Immundisolibacter sp.: one gene and its partner. The protein of the gene in region 1 purifies or fractionates together with the protein of each later gene. This does not show direct contact. Links are inferred from orthologs where the notes say so. Each region holds a gene or a part of one and is shown on either strand. Other genes may lie near its edges. The genes, in order: H5U26_RS02510 and H5U26_RS13280.

The links.
Region 2: the proteins of H5U26_RS02510 (region 1) and H5U26_RS13280 purify together in Escherichia coli (affinity purification with mass spectrometry, with the first as the bait; 2 studies listed by BioGRID). This does not show direct contact. The link is inferred for Immundisolibacter sp. from one-to-one orthologs.

The regions. Positions count from the first base shown.
Region 1 is NZ_JACIZD010000001.1:519,933-529,946, reverse strand. What follows is about bases 7,014-9,796. They hold H5U26_RS02510 (thioredoxin fold domain-containing protein), read right to left. Parts: upstream 8,886-9,796; coding sequence 8,142-8,885; downstream 7,014-8,141. Other genes in these bases: xerD (site-specific tyrosine recombinase XerD), read right to left, coding at 8,928-9,796; H5U26_RS02515 (ATP-binding protein), read right to left, coding at 7,014-7,974. Also shown: H5U26_RS02540 (lysophospholipid acyltransferase family protein), read right to left, coding at 385-1,122; gmhB (D-glycero-beta-D-manno-heptose 1,7-bisphosphate 7-phosphatase), read right to left, coding at 1,116-1,685; glyS (glycine--tRNA ligase subunit beta), read right to left, coding at 1,682-3,745; glyQ (glycine--tRNA ligase subunit alpha), read right to left, coding at 3,745-4,608; H5U26_RS02520 (universal stress protein), read right to left, coding at 4,758-5,579; more of H5U26_RS02515, read right to left, coding at 5,566-7,013; more of xerD, read right to left, coding at 9,797-9,905; H5U26_RS02500 (methylated-DNA--[protein]-cysteine S-methyltransferase), read right to left, coding at 9,880-10,014. UniProt on the Escherichia coli protein: Acts as a disulfide isomerase, interacting with incorrectly folded proteins to correct non-native disulfide bonds.
Region 2 is NZ_JACIZD010000017.1:17,961-28,145, forward strand. The notes cover bases 4,004-6,957. They hold H5U26_RS13280 (peptidylprolyl isomerase), read right to left. Parts: upstream 5,747-6,957; coding sequence 5,261-5,746; downstream 4,004-5,260. Other genes in these bases: H5U26_RS13275 (L,D-transpeptidase family protein), read right to left, coding at 4,004-5,225; H5U26_RS13285 (adenosylmethionine--8-amino-7-oxononanoate transaminase), read left to right, coding at 5,901-6,957. In the rest of the region: H5U26_RS13255 (ATP-dependent zinc protease), read left to right, coding at 1-85; H5U26_RS13260 (inactive transglutaminase family protein), read left to right, coding at 69-1,610; H5U26_RS13265 (alpha-L-glutamate ligase-like protein), read left to right, coding at 1,607-2,563; H5U26_RS13270 (D-Ala-D-Ala carboxypeptidase family metallohydrolase), read right to left, coding at 2,640-3,629; more of H5U26_RS13275, read right to left, coding at 3,633-4,003; more of H5U26_RS13285, read left to right, coding at 6,958-7,250; pgi (glucose-6-phosphate isomerase), read left to right, coding at 7,328-8,917; septum site-determining protein MinC, read left to right, coding at 9,030-9,776; septum site-determining protein MinD, read left to right, coding at 9,966-10,185. UniProt on the Escherichia coli protein: Folding helper with both chaperone and peptidyl-prolyl cis-trans isomerase (PPIase) activities. Chaperone activity prevents aggregation of unfolded or partially folded proteins and promotes their correct folding.

The DNA of each region.
Region 1 (10,014 bases):
ATATGGCACATAGGAGCCACGTATCACCGTTGGGCAAGTCTACCCGACTCTTCCCAAGATAGCTGTGCGGTACAACACATCAGCAGATCGATTGCGCAAGATCAATCACCCGATCGCGTTTGCCGGATCGATATCTGCCGAGCCAAGGACATCGACCCACCGCCAGGCATCGCCGCCCAGCCAATGATCCACGACCCGTCATGGCAGTGGTCGCCGACGCCTGTCGCAGGCCACCAATGCACGAACATTGCAGGCGTCCAGGCCCGAGGTCTTGGCATGACCCACCGCCGCGAAAGGCACGTTTGGCGCTTGTCGATCGGCGCCCGAACATCAGGGTCACGCGCGCTCGTCGGCTGATCCGGCGAGTATGAGCCGCTAACCACATTATTGATAGTTGTGGCCTGTTCGCGCCGGCTCCATACCGCTGGCGATGGTGTTCTCGATCCAGCTTTCGGCATCGTTCAGCACCGCGGCAGGATCTGCCCCCTTCGTTGAAATGGCCGGCCCGATCGCCACCGTGATCGTGCCAGGATGCTTCAGGAACTGCCGCTTGCCCCACAGTTCACCCGCATTGTGCGCCACCGGCAGCACCGGCACGCCGGCCTGCACCGCCAGCAGCGCGCCGCCTGGGCGATAGCGACCGCGCTGGCCGGGGCGCATGCGGGTGCCTTCGGGGAAGATCACCACCCAAAGGCCATCGCCCAGCCGCTGCTTGCCCTGTGTGAGCATCTGCTCCATCGCGCGCCGCCCGGCGCCGCGGTCGATGGCGATCGGCCGCCCCATGGCCAGACCCCAGCCGAAAAACGGCACCCACAGCAGCTCGCGCTTCATCACCCAGACCAGCGGCGGGAACAGTTCCTGGAACACCAGCGTCTCCCAGGTCGACTGGTGCTTGGACAGCACCACGACCGGCCCGCTGGGCAGGTTCTCGCGCCCGATGACCCGGTAGCGGACACCGCAGGTCAGCTCCAGCCAGCGCAGATTGACGATGGCCCAGCTGCGGGTGAATGCGTAGCGGCGGGCAAACGGCAGCGCCGCCACCAGCGGCACCAGCGCACCCCAGGCGACGACGGTGACCAGCATGCCGGCCGAGAACAGCAGCGAGCGCAGAAACGTCAGCATGGCCAGTGACCCTCCAGCAGCCAGTCGGTGGCGGCCGCCAGGTCCGCAAAACCCGGCACGCCGAAGCTTTCCGCAAGTTCGCTCGCCTGCGGCCCGACCACCAGGGCGGCGACGCCCGCGGCGCGGGCCGCCTCCAGATCGCGCGCGGCGTCGCCGATCATCAGCGCGTCGCCGGGCGCAAAGCCGCATTCCGCCATCAGCCGCAGCAAGAGGCCGGCGGCCGGTTTGCGGCAGTCACAGCCCTCCTCGGGCCGGTGCGGGCAGTAGGCGATGGCGGCCAGGCGGGCGCCGGCGGCTTCGATTGCGGCGCGCATCCTGGCGTGGATGGCGTCCAGCGTCGGGACATCGAAATAACCGCGGCCGATGCCCGACTGGTTGGTGGCGACCGTCAGCCCGAAGCCGGCGCGGTGCAGGCGCGCCAGGGCCGCGAGCGCGCCCTCGATGGGCCTCCAGTCGTCGGGGCTGCGGATATAGTCGGCGCTGTCGTGATTGATCACGCCGTCGCGGTCCAGGATCAGCCAGCGCCGCGCGCCGCCGGGCGCGCTGGCAACGCCACTACTCACCCCTGCAGGCGCGACAGGTCGGCCACGGCCAGGAACAGCCGGTGCAGCTGCGCCAGCAGTGCCAGGCGGTTGCGCCGCACGGCGGCATCGTCGGCCATCACCATGACGGCATCGAAAAATGCGTCCACCGGTCCGCGCAGCGTGGCCAGCTGCCGGCACAGCGCAGCGTAATCGCCCCGGTCCGCCAGCGGTGCAGCGGCCTGTTCGGAGGCGGTGAGCGCGTCCAGCAGCGCTGTTTCGGCGGGTGATTCGAACAGCGCCGGGTCGATGTGGGCGTTCGCAGGCTCCGCGCCGGCCTTGGCCAGGATGTTCGCGATACGCTTGTTGGCGGCGATCAGGCTGCCAGCCTCGGGCAGGCTTCGAAAGCCCGCCACCGCCCGCAGGCGCCGGTCCAGATCCAGCAGCCGGCCCGGTTTGAGGCTCAGCACGGCGTCCAGTTCGTCGACCCTGAAGCCCTGCGCCTCGTAGTAGGCGGGCAGGCGACCCAGGATGAACTCGAACACCTGCGCCGTCAGCTGCGGCTTGCCGAACGGCTCGGCGGCGGCATCCAGCAAAGCCGGCAGGTCGAGCGGCAGCTGCGCCTCGATCAGCATGCGCGCCACCGCCAGTGCCGCCCGGCGCAGGCCGAAGGGGTCGCGGTCGCCGCCCGGCGTGCCGGCCACCCCGATGATGCCGGCCAGCGTGTCCAGGCGATCGGCCAGCGCCAGCGCCAGACCTTCGAGCGAGGCGGGCAGCGCGTCGCCGGCGTGGCGCGGCAGGTAGTGCTCGCGAATCGCCGTGCACACGGCGGCCGGTTCGCCGTCGTGGTCGGCGTAGTAGGCACCCATGTCGCCCTGCAACTCCGGGAACTCGCCGACCATCAGCGTCAGCAGATCCGCCTTGGCCAGGCGCGCGGCGCGCACCGTGTGCGCGGCATCGGCGCCGATCTCGCCGGCCAACAGGCCCGCCAGGCGTTCCACGCGCAGGGTCTTGTCGGCCAGCGTGCCCAGGCGCTGTTCATACACCACGCCGGCCAGACCCGCGCTGCGCTCGATCAGCGGCTGGCGGCGGTCGGAGTCCCAGAAATAGCGCGCATCGGCCAGGCGCGCGCGCAACACCCGCTCGTTGCCGGCGCGCACCCGCTGCGGCTCGGGGCTGTCGATGTTGGCGACGGTGATGAAATGCGCCAGCAGCTTGCCGTTTGCATCCAGCACGTGAAAGTACTTCTGGTGATCGCGCATGGCGGCGATCAGCACCGGTGCCGGCACCTGCAGAAAATCCGGGTCGAAGCCGCCGGCCACTGCCACCGGCCATTCCACCAGCGCGGTGACCTCGTCCAGCAGCGCCTCGTCCAGCACCGCCCGGCCGCCGAGCGCCGCCGCGGCGGCGCTGACGCACTCGGCCACCTGCGCGCGGCGGGCGGCGAAGTCGGCGATCACGCGCGCCGCTTCGAGGCTGGCCTCGTAATGGTCGGCATGGTCGACGACCAGCGGCTGCGGATGATGAAAACGGTGGCCATGGCTGAGGTTGCCGGCCGCCAGACCAAACCGTTCGAAGCCGATCACCTGCGCGCCGTGCAGCGCCAGCAGCCAGTGCACCGGGCGCACGAACTCGCCGTGCTCGCCGCTGCCCCAGCGCATGCGCCGGTCGATCGGCAGCGCCTTGAGCGCAGCGTCGAACAGGCGCGGCAGCGCCGCCGCCAGCGCCTCGCCGGGCTGGGTGTGGCGGTGCACCAGCCAGGCGCCCTTGTCGGTTTCGAGCGTCGTGAGCGCGCCCACCTCGACGCCGCAGGACTGCGCGAAGCCGAGCAGGGCGCGCGTCGGCTGGCCGTCGGCATCGAAGGCGGCCTTCAGCGCCGGGCCGCGGCGTTCGACCTCGCGCGCCGGCGCCTGATCGCGCACGTCGGCCACGCGCACGGCCAGCCGGCGCGGACTGGCGAACACCCGGCACGCCGCGCCGGGGTCGGCGAGCCCGGCCTCGACCAGGCCGCCGAGCAGGTGCTCGCCAAACGCCCGCGACAGCGCCTGCAGGGACCGCGGCGGCAGCTCCTCGGTGCCGATTTCGATCAGCAGCGCGGCCATCAGGCGGCCTCCCCCGCGGGCGCGGCGTAGGCCTCGGCCACCGCGCGGGCCAGGGTGCGCACGCGCAGGATGTAGCGGGCGCGCTCGGTGACGCCGATGGCGCGGCGCGCGTCCAGCAGGTTGAAGCTGTGCGAGGCCTTGAGCACCTGTTCATAGGCCGGCAGCGGCAGGCCGGCCTCGACCAGCGCCAGGCAGGTGCGCTCGGCGGCGTCAAAACCGGCCAGCAGCGCGTCCACCGGCGCGTGATCGAAGTTGTAGTGCGACTGCTCGACCTCGTTGCGGTGGTACACGTCGCGGTAGGTGATGCGCCCCTGCGGGCCGTCCACCCAGGTCAGGTCGTACACGCTGTCTGCGCCCTGCAGGTACATGGCAATGCGTTCCAGGCCATAGGTGATCTCGGCCGTCACCGGCCGGCACTCGATGCCGCCCACCTGCTGGAAATAGGTGAACTGCGTCACCTCCATGCCGTTGAGCCACACCTCCCAACCCAGGCCCCAGGCGCCCAGGGTCGGCGACTCCCAGTTGTCCTCGACGAAGCGGATGTCGTTCACCAGCGGGTCCACGCCCAGCTCGCGCAGCGAGTCCAGATAAAGCTCCTGGATGTCCAGCGGCGAGGGTTTGATGACCACCTGGAACTGGAAGTAATGCTGCAGACGGTTGGGGTTGTCGCCATAGCGGCCGTCGGTCGGCCGCCGCGACGGCTGCACATAGGCCGCCGCCCACGGCTGCGGGCCAAGTGCGCGCAGGAACGTGGCCGGGTGAAAGGTGCCGGCACCGACTTCCATGTCGAGCGGCTGCATCAGCGCGCAGCCCTGGCGTGCCCAGTAGCTCTGCAGGCGAAGGATCAGGTCCTGGAAGGTCACCGGCGGTCTCGCGTGGCGGAATCGGCTGAACCGCTCAGGGGCGGCCCCGAAAAGGGCGCGATTATAGCCGTCGGTGTTGCGCCGCCCGCGGGCGACAAGGCGCTGCGGGCCGTCATTCTCGCGTGGGTCCGGCGTGGCGTCGGGCGCAGTCAGCGCACCAGCAGCACCGGCCAGCCGCCATCGGCGACCAGGCGTTCGATCTGAGCCGGGTCTGCGAAGCGGCTGTCCGCGGCCAGGATCAGGCCCTGCGCGCGCTGAGCACTCAGGATGGCGACCAGCGCCGGCAGTTCGGCAAGCTCAGGCAAGGCCATGCGGTGCAGCTGCGCCGCGCCGGGCGTGCCGGCCAGCGCGGCCTGGCCGAAGGCTTCCAGCGACGGCGCCACCAGCAGCAGCGGCGCCGCCGGCGTCGTTGCCAATGCGCTTGCCAGCGCCAATACGGCCGCTGCGCCGCCGGGCGTATCAACCAGGGCCACCCAGCGCTCGCCAGGGCGCCGCTGCGGCGGCACCAGCAGCAGGGAGGAATCGGTCGCGACCAGCGCCGCCCGCGCCACCGAGCCGAGCCTGCTGGCCGCGCGGGCACTGCTGCCAAGCCCAGTCAGGCGCGCGTTGCGGGCTGCTTCCGACATCACCTGCGATGCCCGGCCGCGCACTACCTCGAAGCTCCAGGCGATCCGGCGGGCCTGGGCGGCGCGCGTCAGGGCATTGCGGGCGTCGCTCGCCAGGGCGCGCCAGTGGCGTTCAAGGTCGGTGGCGGTGAACGGCGCCGCCTGCCCGGACTGGGCGCGTATCTCGCGCACGAACGGCAAGCCGGCGGCGTGCAGCAGGTCTTCTTCTTCCACGAACAGCCCGGCCAGGCTGGCGCGCAGCGCCGCCGCCAAGTCGGCCGCCAGTTCCAGCGCCAGCAGGCTGGCGGCCGATGCATCGACCGCCACCAGGATGCGTTCCTGCGCCGGTTGCTCAGATATCGCCATTGCCGTTGCCCTCGCCGCCGTGCACCAGCGCGGCGCGGATGCGCGCGTACTCGGCCAGGCGGTCGGACACCAGGCCGTTGATGCTGCCTTCCGGATAAATGCCCTCGGCGTCCGCGACGCCTGCCGGCAGGCCGGTCAGCAGCTCGATGCCCTCGTCCACCGTGCGCACGGCGTAGACGTTGAACTGGCCGGCGGCCACCGCGTCGCGCACGTCGGCGCGCAGCATCAGGTGCTGCACGTTGGAGGCCGGGATCAGCACGCCCTGGTTGCCGGTCAGGCCGCGCGCCCGGCAGATGTCGAAAAAGCCCTCGATCTTCTCGTTGACGCCGCCGATGGCCTGCACCTCGCCGAACTGGTTCACGGAGCCCGTGACCGCCAGCGACTGGCGGATCGGCGCCTCGGCCAGCGCCGACAGCAGCGTGTACAGCTCGGCGCAGGATGCGCTGTCGCCGTCCACGCCGCTGTAGGACTGCTCGAACACCAGGCTGGCCGACAGCGACAGCGCCTCGCCGGCGGCGTAGCGTGCCGCCAGGAAGCTCGACAGGATCAGCACGCCCTTGGAGTGCAGCGGGCCGCCCAGTTCCACCTCGCGCTCGATGTCCAGCACGCGGCCCTGGCCGGGCCGCACGCGGGCAGTGATGCGGGTCGGCCGGCCGAACATGACCCCGCCCAGGCCCAGCACCGCCAGGCCGTTGATCTGCCCGACCCGCTCGCCGGCGGTATCGATCAGCAGCGTGTCGCGCAGGATGGCCTCCTGCACCCGCTCGCGCACGCGCCCGCTGCGCTGCTCCGCCGCGTCGATTGCCTGCTGCACGTGGCTTGGCAGCACCAACGCCGCGCCGGCCTGGCGCGCGAAATAGTCGGCTTGCGTCAGCAGGTCGCCCAGGTAGTTCAGGCGCACATCGACCCGCTGCGCGTCGCCAATGCTGCGCGAGGCGTGCTCGATCACGCGCGCCACGGCCGCCGAGCCGAACGGCAGCAGGCCCTGCCGGCTCGCCAGCGTGGCCAGCAGGCGTGCCAGGTCGCGCGTGGTGTCCGGACTGCGGCGCAGATCGTCCTCGAAATCCGCTGCCACCTTGAACAGCTCGGCGAACTCGGGGTCGTACTCGGCCAGCAGGTAGTACAGCCGGCGGTCACCGATCAGCAGCACGGTCACGTCCAGCGGAATCGGCTCCGGGTCCAGCGATACCGTGGTCAGCAGGCCGATCGCCCGCTCCAGTAGCTCGATGCGCAGCTCCTTGGCACGCAGCGCACGCTTCAAGGCATCCCAGGCATAGGGCTGGCCGAGCAGGCGCAGGGCGTCCAGCAGCAGGTAGCCGCCGTTCGCCTCGTGCAGCGCGCCCGGCTTGATCAGCGTGAAGTCCGTGGACAGCGTGCCGAAGCGGGCCTGGTGATCCAGCCGCCCGACCAGGTTCGGGTAGTTCGGCAGGTCGGCGTACACCACCGGCGCGCCGCGCCCGGCCGGGTGCTGGATCAGCAGGTTCACCTCGTAGCGGGTGAAGCTCGGCTCGGGCGCGAACGGCAGCCGCGGCGCGGCGTCCTCGCGCGTGGCGGTGAAATCGCCAACGTTGTCGACCACGTCGCGGCAGGCGGCGTCGAGGTATTCAGCCACGCCCGGTGTGCCCTCAAAGGCGGTCTTCAGTTCCGCGAAGGCCGGCTGCACCACGCTCATTGCCATGTCGTGGTCGAGCTCGCGGATGCGTCGGCGGGCTTCCTTCTGCCACTGCGGCAGGCGCCGCAGCCGCTCGCCCAGTTCCTGTTCGAGCTGCTCGATGTCGGCCTCGATGCGCTTGCGGGTCTCCTCGGGCAGCTTGTGGAAGGCGGCCGGCGACATCACTTCGCCACTGACCAGCGGCGCGAAGGCGAAGCCGCCCGGCGTGGTGATCAGCGCGATGTCCTTGGCGCGGGCACGCTCGCGGATCTCGTCGATGGCCTGCTCGTGGCGGTCCTTGAATTCCTGCTCGACCACCCGTCGCCGGGCCTGGTATTCGTCACTCTCGAAGGCGCTGGGCAGCGTGCTGTGCAGATCCTGGACCAGTTGCGCCACGGCCTCGCAAAAGCCCTTGCCCTGGCCGGGCGCGAAGCGCAGCGCGCGCGGCCGGTGCGGCTGCTCGAAGTTGTGCACGTAGCACCAGTCGGCCGGCGTTGCCTGGCTGGCCGCGCGCTGCTCGAGGAAACGGCGCACCACGCCGTGCCGGCCGGCGCCGGGCGTGCCCAGGATGAACAGGTTGTATCCGTCGCGGCGGATGCCGGTACCGAAGGCCAGCGCCGCCAGCGCCCGTTCCTGGCCGACCACGTCGACCGGCTCCGCCACCTCGGCGGTGCTCTGGTAGGGAATCAGCTCCGGCGCGCAGGGCGCATAAAGCTGTGCGGCTTTAAGTGGCTCGATCGCCATCGATGACTCCCCCTGCTCATGGTTCACCCGACCCGTGCCGGCCGGGAGGCGATGGTAACCAGCGCGCTGCGGATCGGCGCGCGATTAAGGTCAGGCCGCTTTCGATCGGGGAGGCTACGTCAGCGGTGAGTGTCGCAACGACCGCACCACCGACGGCACCGGTCGACTCAGCCGGCCGGTTGCTCCAGCACGCGCTTGAGTTCGTCCGGCGGCACGTAGCCGGGCAGCAGGCGGCCGTCGTCGAGCAGGATCGCCGGCGTGCCGGACACGCCGATCTTCTCGCCGGCGTGGAACTGCTCGGCAACCGGGTTTTCGCACACCTTGTCGGGGACGGTCTTGCCGGCCTTGGCATCGGTGAGCGCGGCCTTGCGGTCGGCGGCACACCAGACGTTTTCGGCCTTCTTGAACGACTCCGAGCCCTCGCCGGCGCGCGGGAAGGCCACGTAGCGCACGCTGATCCCGGCCGCGTTGTATTGACCCACATGGCGGTGCAGCTCGCGGCAATAGCCGCAGTCGATGTCGGTGAATACGGTAATGCGGTGCTGCGGCTTGGCGGCAGCGAACACGATCGCGTCGGCGTCGCGCAGCTGCCGCAGGAAGGCGACCCGCTGCGGCATCAGTTGCTCGCGCTCGACTTTCTGCAGCGCTGCGGCGGACAGGTTGCGCCGGCTGGCCAGCTCCACCAGCGGCCCGCCGAGCATGTGCTTGCCGTCGGCGCTGAAGTAATAGACGGTGCTGCCGAAGATCACCTCGTACAGGCCGGCGATGGCGGAGGGCTGCACGGAGGTCGGCGGCGCATCGGGCGATACCTTGGCCAGCACGGCGGCGAGTGCCGCCGGAGTGTCGGCGCGGGCGCCGGTGACGGTCAGCAGCGTCAGTCCGGCGAGCGCGCAAGCGAGAAGGCGTTTCATGGGTGGGTCCGATCGGGCGGGAGTGGGGCGGATTGTATGGGCTCAGCCGCGCGGGTGATGCTGGGCGTGCAGGGCCTTCAGGCGCTCGCGCGCCACGTGGGTGTAGATCTGGGTGGTTGAAAGATCGGCGTGGCCGAGCAGCATCTGCACCGCGCGCAGGTCGGCGCCATGATTGAGCAGGTGGGTTGCAAAGGCGTGACGCAGCGTGTGTGGCGAGGGCAGGCGCTCGAAGCCGGCCAGGCGCGCATGGTGGCGCAACCGGTGCCAGAAGGCCTGCCGCGTCATGCCGCCGCCGCGGCGGGTGACGAACAGCGCATCGCTGACCTGCCCATCGAGCAGCGCGCCGCGTGCCTTTGCCAGATAGGTCTGGATGCGCGCCACCGCGGTCTCGCCGACCGGCACCAGCCGCTCACGGGCGCCCTTGCCCAGCACCACCAGCACGCCGCGGTTCAGGTCCACCTGCGCGACGCGTAGGCTCACCAGCTCGCTCACCCGCAGGCCGCAGGCATACAGTAGCTCCAGCATGGCGGCGTCGCGCAGGGCCTCGGGCGTGTCGCCGCTGGGCACGGTCAGCAGGCGCTCGACGTCGGCCTCGGTGAGCGTTTTTGGCAGCGGCCGGCCCAGGCGCGGGGATTCGATGCGCGCGGTGGGGTCTTCGTGCCTTACGCCTTCGCGGACCAGATACCGGAAAAAGCCGCGCAGCGCCGACAGGCGGCGGCCGAGCGAGCGCGGCGCGAGCCCGGCTTGGGCAGGCGCGGCCAGGTAGCTGAGCAGGTCGGCACGGCTGGCGCCGGCCAGCGGCGCGCCGCGCAAGGACATGTGCGCCGCAAAGCTGAGCAGGTCGGTGCGGTAGGCGGCGAGCGTCAGGCGGCTGGCGCCGCGCTCCAGCCACAGGCTGTCGAGGAACTGTTCAAGCAGGGGTTCGACCGGCGGTTTGGTCGGGGCGGCGGCCGGCGCGCCGGCCCTGGACAAGGGCGCCGCAGCGCGCGGATCCTCAGGCGCGAAAGTGGCTGCGTTCATGCGCCAGCAGCTGCTGCTTGCGACGCGGCCAGTCGCCATCGGACGCGCCCATGAAGCCGCCGTCGCCGGTGCTCGCCACCACCCGGTGGCAGGGCACTACCAGCAACAG
Region 2 (10,185 bases), on another replicon or contig:
GGCGCTGGCACGCCTGGCGGTGGTCGATCCGGCCCGTACCTTCGTCCGCGAGCCGCGCTGCCAGGCCGGTGTCAAAGGGGAGTAGTGTCCTGCGCAACCGGCATCTGCTGATCCTGTGCCTGCTGCTGGTTGCGGCCGGCGGCAGCCTTTTTCTGTACAAGTGGCTCGATCTTGGCGTGCCGATCAAGGCCGACAACGCCATCGGGGCCTGGACCGTGGAGGCGCGCATCCGCTTCACGGCGCAGTCCGGCAAACCGGTCAAGGTGCGCTTTGCGGTGCCGCTGCGCCCGCCCGGCTTTGCCCTGCTGGACGAGACCTTCGTGTCGAGCGGTTACGGTCTGTCGACGGCCGTGCAGGATGGCGACCGCGAGGCGCTGTGGGCCATCCGCCGCGCCCGCGGCGAGCAGGAGCTGTACTACCAGGCGGTGGTCTACCCGGCCCGCGACACGGCCCAGTCCAGCGGCTCGCGCCCGCCGCCGGTGGAGCCGCCGCAGTTCAGCGACGCGCAGGCCGCTGTGGTGACCAGCCTGGTCGAGCAGATTCGCGCCCACTCGGCGGACATCGCCACCTTCGCCGTCGAAACCCTGCAGCGGCTGGGTGCCCGCGACAACAGCGACATCAACCTGCTGCTGGCCGGTGATAACTCCCCGGAGCGCCGCGCCGAAGTCGCCGCCGGCATTCTGGCCACGGCCAATATCGCCGCCCGTCCGGTGTACGGCTTCCAGCTCCAGAAGGAAGGTCGGCGCCTGCCGCTGCTGACGCGCCTGGAAGTCCACAACGGCGAGCGCTGGCTGTCGTTTGACCCGCTGAGCGGCGCCCAGGGCCAACCGGACGATTTCCTGGTCTGGTCGCGCGGCAAGCCGCCGCTGCGCGACAGCGACGGCGTACGCCACCTGCGGCTCGAATTCTCGGCCGCCGAGAATACCTACGAGGCCCTGGCCGTGGCTCGTCAGCGCGCCGCCGAGCGCGGCTCACTGGCGCTGCAGTTCTCGCTGCTGAGCCTGCCGGTGCAGATGCAGATGGTGTACCGGGTGGTGCTGACCATGCCGCTGGGGGCGCTGATCATCGTGCTGCTGCGCAACGTGGTCGGCATCAAGGCCTTCGGCACCTTCGCGCCGATCCTGATCGCGCTGGCGTTTCGGGAAACCAGGCTTTTGAACGGCATCCTGCTGTTCACCGGCATCGTTGCGCTGGGTCTGGGCGCGCGCTTTTACCTGGAGCGGCTCAAGCTCCTGCTGGTGCCGCGCCTGGCCTCGGTGCTGACCGTGGTGGTGCTGATGATGGCGACCTTGAGCGTGCTGACCTACCAACTGGGCATCGGCGCCGGGCTGTCGGTGGCGCTGTTTCCGATGGTGATCCTGACCATGACCATCGAGCGCATGTCGATCGGCTGGGAAGAGGCCGGTCCGCGCGAGGCCCTGCAACAGGCCGGCGGCAGCCTGCTGGCGGCCTCGCTGGCGTACCTGGTGATGACCGAGCGGCAGGTGCAGCACCTGGTGTTCATGTTCCCGGAACTGCTGCTGATCGTGCTGGCCATCACGCTGGCCCTGGGCCGCTACACCGGCTATCGCCTGACCGAGCTGCGACGCTTCAAGGCACTGGCCGGATGATCACGTTCCCCTGGCAACGGGCTCGGGCGCTGCGCGCGCACGGCGTGCTCGGCATGAACCAGCGCAACGGGGACTTCATCGCCCGGGTCAACCCGCGCCGCCTGTATCCGCTGGTGGACGACAAGGTGCGCACCAAGACCTTGGCCCAGGCGGCCGGCATCCAGGTGCCGCAGCTGTACGGCCTGATCGCCATCCAGCACCAGGTCCTGCAGTTGCCCAAGCTGCTGGAGGGCCGCGAGGATTTTGTCGTCAAGCCGGTCAACGGCAGCGGCGGCAATGGCGTGCTGGTCATCGTCGGGCGTCGCAAGGGCCGCTACCGCAAGGCCAGCGGCGCTCAGCTGACCGAGGACGAACTCGAACACCACGTCTCGAACACCCTGTCGGGCCTGTACAGCCTCGGCGGGCAGCCGGACGCGGCGATGATCGAGTACCGCGTCAAGGTCGACCCGGTGTTCGAGCCGATCTCGCACCAGGGCGTGCCGGACCTGCGCACGGTGGTCTACAAGGGCTATCCGGTGCTGGCCATGGTGCGCCTGCCGACCGCGCTTTCGGACGGCAAGGCCAACCTGCACCAGGGCGCCATCGGTGCCGGGATCGACATCGCCAGCGGCCTGACCGGCCGCGGCGTCTGGCGCAACGAGGTGATCGACGAACACATCGACACCGGCAACCCGATCACCGGCGTGCAGGTGCCGCAGTGGGAGACGCTGCTGGAGCTGGCCGCCCGCTGCTACGACATCAGCGGCCTGGGCTATCTGGGCGTGGACTTCGTGCTGGACCGCGATTTCGGGCCGATGATGCTGGAGATGAACGCCCGCCCGGGTCTGAACATTCAGATCGCCAACCAGACCGGCCTGCTGCCGCGCCTGGCCACCGTGGACGCGCACGGCCGGGAAGGCGCCAGCGTGGCCGAGCGGGTGGCGTTTGCGCGGCAGCGCTTCGGGCGTCCCTGACCCGGGCCGCTGCCATGCGCCATCCGGGTGGCAGCGCCGCCCCGGCGCGAACGGCCGGGGCGGCGTCTGCCACGGACTACCAGCGCGCCTTGACCCCGCGCGTGTCCAGGTGCAGAAACGCGCCGTGGTAGGCATTGGGCGCGTAGGCCGACAGGCCGCCGATGAAGCGCTGCCAGCCGGCCTCGCCCTGCGCCGCGTCGACGATTTCAAACAGCAGCCGGGCATCTTCCCGATCATGGCGGCGGTCGCCGTTGAGGTCGTCCATGCGCCCGTCGCCGTCCTCATCGATGAACACGTCGGCCGCATCGCCCCACTGATGGCGGCTGAAACGGGTGTCGCCCAGCTGGCGGTTGTAGTGCGGCGTGCGATAGCCGCTCATCACGGTCAGGCCGCCGCTGGCGATGCCGGCGCGCGCAAAGCGCTCCATGGCCGCCTCCAGCGCCAGCGGCAGCCGCTCGCGCAGCGCCACGTAGCGCGGCCCGCGGGCCGCCTGCTTGCAGACGAATTGCCCGAGCTTCAGGTGCGGCGTCAGCGGCAGCTCGGCGCTGCGGGCATTGATCTCGATGAAACCTTCCGGCGGCCGGTACAGCGCCTGGCCGCCGGGGTGGTTCGGGTAATCGCCGATCAGGTAGCCGTTCAGCGCGCCGCCGCGCAGCGCCTGCCGCGGCGTGGTGACCAGCGCCGTGAAGCGCATCCGCGCCCCGTCGGCGCGTCGAACCTCCAGCGTGTAGGCGCCCGGCTTGCCGGGCGCGGTCCAGCGCCACTGGGCCGCGCCGAGGCGCTGGACCGCGCCGGCGCCGGCATCGAGCGTGAAGGTGCCGCTGTCGGGGTTCTCCACCTGCAAGGTGATGGCCTGCCCGGCGCTGGCCACCAGCGGGTTGACCGCCAGTCCAGAGCGCTCGGTGCCCCAGCGCACGCTGAAGCCGGCACCACCGGACGTGCCCGATGCCGGCGTCAACATGGCCAACTGCAGCGGCGCCGCCAGTGCCGGCATCACGCCGGCCAGGCCCAGTACGACGCAGCACAGCCAACGCGCCAGCCAGTGACCGAAACAGTGCCGGCCCATACGTCAATCTCCCTGAATCGGTGTGACAAGCGCCGCCGCCAGCGGCGCATCGCGGTCGTAGATATCGCGTCGAAACTGTACCGTCCCGTCACTGTCCACCCAGGCGGTCCAGTACAGCAGGTAGACCGGTACCGGCTCACGCAAGTTCACGGTGCGCGTCTGGCCGCTGTCGATGGCCGCGCGCAGCGCCTCGGGCGACCAGCGCGGGTCGCCCGACAGCAGCCAGTCGGCCAGCGCCAGCGGCTCCTGCAGCCGGATGCAGCCGGAACTGAAGCCGCGCTCGGCATGCTCAAACAGCGCCCGCGCCGGGGTGTCGTGCAGGTAGACGTCATGGGCGTTCGGGAACATGAACTTGATCCGCCCGAGCGCATTCCACGGCCCCGGATCCTGGCGCAAACGGTACGGCAGCGGGGTCCTGAGGTGCTGCCAGTCGATGGTGGCCGGGTCGATCTGGCGCGCGTCCTCGGCCCAGCCGCTGAGCACCCGTATATGCTCCCTGGCCAGATAATCCGGATCGCGACGGATCAGCGGCAGCTTGTCCTGCGCCGCCAGGCGCGGCGGAACTTCCCAGTAGGGGTTTAGCACCAGATAGCGGATGCGGTCCGAGAATTCCGGCGTCGGCCGGTAGGGCTGTCCTACCACTACGCGCATGCGCAGCGCCACCGCCGGACCGTCGATGGCCTCCAGCGTGAAGGCCGCCATGTTGACGCGCACCTGACGCCGCCCCGGCGCGGCGCCCAGCCAGCGTCTGCGCTCCAGGTTGGCGATGAGCTGGTCGACGCGAAAGCTCACCGGCGTGTTCAGCGCCCGGCGCGTCTGGCGACCGACGGCGCCATCGACGTCGAGCCCGTGGCGAGCCTGAAAACGGCGCACTGCGGCCTCGAGCGGCGCATCGAACAGCGCCTCGCCATCGCCGACCGGGCCGTCCATGCCCTCGCGTGCCAGGCGCTGACGCAGCACAGCCAGCAGCGGGTCACGATCACCCGGCCGCAGGGTCGGGCCGTCGGGCAGCAGCGGCCAGCCACCCGTGGCAGCGATGGCACGGTAATGCGCCAGGGCCTGCTGCAGGCGCGGATAGCCGGCCAGGGAGGAGCCGAGCCCGGACAGGAACGCCGCTGCGGATTCGGCCTGCTGCAGGCGCGCCGGCAGATCGGCATCCACCGCCAGCAAGCGCCGGCGTGGGGTGAGCCCGCCGACCTCGATCCTGCCGCCACGCACGTGCGAACCGAGCATCAACAGGCCGTCGCTGAGCAGCAGATCGAGCATCGCCTGCCCGGCCGCAGATCGATCTGCGCGTTGCGCATCGATGGCGGCGAGGTGGTAGTCGGCCGCGCGCAGACCGTGCGCGGCTGCGCCCGCCAGCTCGGCGCGCGCCGCATCCGCGCGCCGAGCGTCCCACAGCGGCGCGTAGCCGCGCACCGCATACAGCGGTCGCAGCAGCTCCGGGGCGTACAGCGACCGTTCGGCCGTAAGGCTCGGTGCCGCCAGCGCGGCCTGCAGCGCCTCGGCCACCGGCTCGGAGGCTGCCGCACTCCCCCAGGCCAGAGCGGCGAGCAGCCACCCCAGCCAGGCGCCCGCCCGCAGCGGGCGGCGCACGGCGGGCAGCAAGCGATAGGCGGGAATCCGCTGCGTCAGTGGTGATGACCGCCGGGGCCGTGCACGTGGCCGTGCGCCAGCTCCTCGGCTGTCGCCGCGCGCACGCCAAGCACCTCGACTGCGAAATGCAGCGTCTGGCCGGCCAGCGGATGGTTCGCGTCCACGGTGATGCCGTCCTCGCTCACCTCGGCCACGCGTACCGACATGCGTCCGCCGTGTTCATCGCTGGCGTGAAACTGCATGCCCGGCTCGATGTCCATGTCGGCCGGAAAGCGATCGCGCGGCACCACCTGCACGCGCGCCGGGCTGTGCTCCCCGTAGGCATCGGCCGGGGCGATGGTCAGCTCCAGCTTGTCGCCGGCAGCGTGCCCGGTCAGCGCCTTTTCCAGGCCCGGAATCACCGAGTGGCGGCCGTGCACGAAGGCAAACGGATCGGCTGCGGTGGCACTGTCCAGCTCCTCGCCGGCGTCGTCGCGCAGGGTGTAAGCGAGGGTCACGACACAGTCGTCGGCTATGCGCATGGCGCGGCTCCGGTAAAAAGCGGGTCGCCAGTTTAGCAGTTGGCGCTTGCCCACTTGCCGGCGGGCGACCGCGCGTGCGGCGCTCAAGCTGACTTGCTGGCGCCCGCACCGATGCGGCGTGGCCGCAGGCGTGGCCCGCTCCTACAATCGCGGCATGAACAACGCCGATTTCGTCGCCCGCGATCTGGCCGTGCTGTGGCATCCGTGCACGCAGATGCAGGATCACGAGTGGCTGCCGCTGGTGCCGATCCGCCGCGGCGCTGGGGTATGGCTGGAGGATTTCGACGGCCGGCGCTACCTGGACGCCATCAGCTCGTGGTGGGTGAACCTGTTCGGGCACGCCAATCCGTACATTTCGGCCGCCGTCGCCCGGCAGGCGGGACAGCTCGAACAGGTCATCTTCGGCGGCTTTTCGCACGAGCCGGCACTGCTGCTGGCCGAGCGGCTGGTGGCGCTCGCGCCGCCGTCGCTGGCGCGCTGTTTTTTTGCCGACAACGGTTCGTCCGCGGTGGAGGTCGCGCTCAAGATGAGCTACCACTACTGGCGCAACTGCGGCATCGGCGGCAAATCCCGCGTCATCAACCTGCGCGGCGCCTACCACGGTGAGACGCTGGGCGCGCTGGGAATCGGCGACGTCGGCCTGTACCGCGACGCCTACGCCGAGCTGCTGCGCGCGCCAATCACCGCGCCTTCTCCCGACGCCTACGAGCGCGAGCCCGGCGAGAGCTGGGCTGAGGTGGCGCAGCGGCGCCTGGCCGACATGCAGGCGCTGCTCGAAGCCCACGCGCACGAGGTCTGCGCGGTCATCGTCGAGCCGCTGGTGCAGTGCGCCGGCGGCATGCGCATGCACCACCCGGCCTACCTGACCGGCCTGCGGGCGCTGTGCGACCGCTACCGGGTGCATCTGATCGCCGACGAGATCGCGGTCGGCTTCGGGCGCACCGGCACGCTGTTTGCCTGCGAGCAGGCCGGCATCGCGCCGGATTTTCTGTGCCTGTCCAAGGGCCTGACCGGCGGCTACCTGCCGCTGGCGGTAGTGCTGACCACGGATGCCGTGTACCAGGCCTTCTACGCCGACTACGCCAGCCAGCGCGCCTTTTTGCACTCGCACAGCTACAGCGGCAATCCGCTCGGCTGCGCGGCGGCGCTGGCCACGCTGGACATCTTCGCCAGCGAACCGGTGCTCGAGCGCAACCGCGCGTTGGCGGCGGCCATGGCGCGCGAGACGGCGCATCTGGTGGACCATCCGCACGTAGCCGAAGTGCGCCAGACCGGCATGATCCTGGCCATCGAGCTGGTGCAGGACAAGGCCAGCCGCCGGCCGTATCCGTGGCAGGAACGCCGCGGCCTGCGCGTCTATCAGCATGGCCTGAGCGAGGGCGTGCTGCTGCGGCCGCTCGGCAACGTCGTCTACTTCATGCCGCCATACGTCATCACCGAGGACGAAATCGTCCTGCTGGCGCGGGTGGCCTGCGCCGGCATCGATCTTGCTGTTCGGCAGTAGTCGATGGCAGGCCGCCACACGCTGGCAATCCGGCCGCGCTAAAACACCCCGCACCCAATCGTTCACCGGGATTCGCCATGACACACGCCCAATTCTCATCCGCCTGGCAGACCGTTGCCGCCGCCCAAATCCGCCTGGCGGGCTGCCGCATGACCGAGCTGTTCGCCGCCGATCCGCAGCGCGTGGCGCGCTACACGCTGGGCGTGGCCGGCCTGCACGTGGATCTGTCCAAGCATCTGCTGGACGATGCTGCCCTGGCCGCGCTGCTGGCGCTGGCGGAGGCGGCCGAATTGCCGCGCTGGCGCACGGCGCTGTTTGCCGGTGAGCCGATCAACAACAGCGAGGGCCGCCCGGCCCTGCACACGGCCCTGCGCGATGCCTCGCCGGAACCGATTGTGGTCGACGGACAGGACATCAAGCCCGGCGTGGCCGCCATGCACCGGCAGATCGCGGATCTGGCCGACGCGGTGCGCAGCGGGCGGCGCGTCGGCGCCAGCGGCCAGCGTTTCACGCAGGTGGTGAACCTGGGTATCGGCGGCTCGTATTGGGGTCCGGCGCTGGCGCTGGAAGCCCTGCATGAACTCGCCACGCCGGACATGCGCATCGATTTCGTCTCCAACGTCGACCCGGCGCCGCTCAAGCGCGTGCTGGCGCAATGCGAGCCGGAACGCACGCTGTTTCTGGTGTCCTCCAAGAGCTTTGGCACCACCGAGACGCTCTACAACTATCAGACGGCGCGCGCCTTCATGGCCGGGCAGCTGGCCGAGGGGGTCGACCGCCATTTCATCGCCGTCACCGCCAATTCGGACAAGGCGCGGGCGTTGGGATTTGCGCAGGATGCGATCGTCACCTTTCCCGAGTGGGTCGGCGGGCGCTATTCGCTGTGGTCGGCGATCGGCCTGCCGGCGGCCATCGGCTTGGGCGCGGACCGCTTCGCGCAGCTGCTCGAAGGCGCCGCGGCCATGGACCGGCACTTCCTGACCGCCCCGCCGGCGCACAACCTGCCGCTGCTGCTGGGCCTGCTGGACGTCTGGTACGCCAGTTTCTGGGGCTTTGGCAGCCGCGCGCTGTTGCCCTATGACCAGGGGCTGCGCCTGTTGCCGACCTACGTGCAGCAGCTGGCGATGGAAAGCGACGGCAAGGGCGTGGACCGCGACGGCCAGCCGCTCGACTATCCCACCTGTCCGGTCGTCTGGGGTGGCAACGGCAACGACGGCGAGCACACCTTCTACCAGTTGCTGCACCAGGGTCCGGCCACCATTCCGGCCGAATTCGTGGTGTGCACCCGGCCCGATGCGGACCTGCCCGGCCACCGCCGGCGGCTGGTCGCACAGTGCCTGGCGCAGGCCGAAGCGCTGCTCACCGGCTTTGATGCACCTGACAAGCCGCATGCCCGCTGCCCCGGCAACCGGCCGAGCACAATGTTCCTGCTGCCGGACATGACGCCGCAGCTGCTGGGCGCGCTGCTGGCCTGCCACGAGCACCGCACCTTCACCAGTGGAGTGCTGTGGCGGGTCAATCCGTTCGATCAGTTCGGCGTGGAGCTGGGCAAGCGCCTGGCCGGCACACTGGAGCGGGAGCTGGGCGGGCAGGGCGTGCCCGGCGCCGCGCACGATGCTTCCACCGCCGCGCTGCTGGACAGCGCCCGCGGCCGGCTCGGCAGCTAGCCGGTTGCCGGCCGCGCTGGCGGGTTGTTGGCGCGAGGCGCCCGCCGCGGCCGCTGCTTCTGCTAAGGTAGCCGGGCCGTCGACACGCGGCGCATTCCAACCCGATTTTTCAATGGCCGCGAGTCCACCGTTCCGACTCAAGGGCAGCCTGGTGACGCTGTCCATACTGAAGCCGCTGAGCACCGATTTGTCCGCAATCGACGCCGGCCTGGCCGCCAAGGTGGCGCAGGCGCCGGCGCTGTTCGACCGCGCGCCGCTGTTGCTGGACCTGGCCGATCTGGCCGAGCCGCAGGCCCTGGACCTGGCCGGTCTGCGCGCGCTGGTGGCACGGCTGGGCTTCGTGCCGGTCGCGGTGCGCGGCGGCGGCGACACGGTGGCCAGTGCCGCCGCGGCACTGGGCCTTGGCGTGCTGGGCGAAGGTCGCCTGCCGCCGGACGCCGAGCCGGCACCACCACCGGCCCAGGAAGAACCGCCGCCACCATCCGCCACCGCGAACGCTGCAGCCGGGCCGGACGCGGCAGCCCCGATCGCCCCCGCGCCGACGCGGCTCATCACCCAGACCGTGCGCTCGGGACAGCAGGTGTACTCGCGCGGTGACCTGATCGTGCTGGCCGGCGTCAGCCCCGGCGCGGAGCTGCTGGCCGACGGCCACATTCATGTTTACGGCCCGCTGCGTGGGCGGGCGCTGGCGGGGCTTCGCGGCAACACGCAGGCGCGCATCTACTGCCGCGCGCTGGAGGCCGAGCTGATCGCCGTCGCTGGCTGTTTTCAGGTGGCCGAGGACATTGACCCGGCCCTGCGCGGGCGCCCGGCGCAGGTGTTCCTCGATGGCGAGGATCTGGTCACCGCGCCCTTGTAAGGGAAACGTTGATTTATTCAGCGTTTCCCGCAGCGCAGGGACGCGCTGCCAAGATCAGTGGCTGTAAGCTGCTGATCTTGTGAGCCATCGGAAAACCACGCTTTTCCGATGGCGGGCGCTGAGAAATCCAGGATGGATTTATTCAGCGCTTCCCAAGGGCGCAACGCTAGGCATACAGAGGATAAAAACTTGGCACGCATCATCGTCACCACCTCCGGCAAGGGAGGGGTCGGCAAGACCACCACCAGCGCCGCCTTCGGCACCGGCCTGGCCCTGCGCGGGCACAAGACCGTGGTCATCGACTTCGACGTCGGCCTGCGCAACCTGGACCTCATCATGGGCGTCGAGCGGCGCGTGGTGTATGACTTCGTGAACGTCATCCACGGCGAGGCGCAGCTGAACCAGGCGC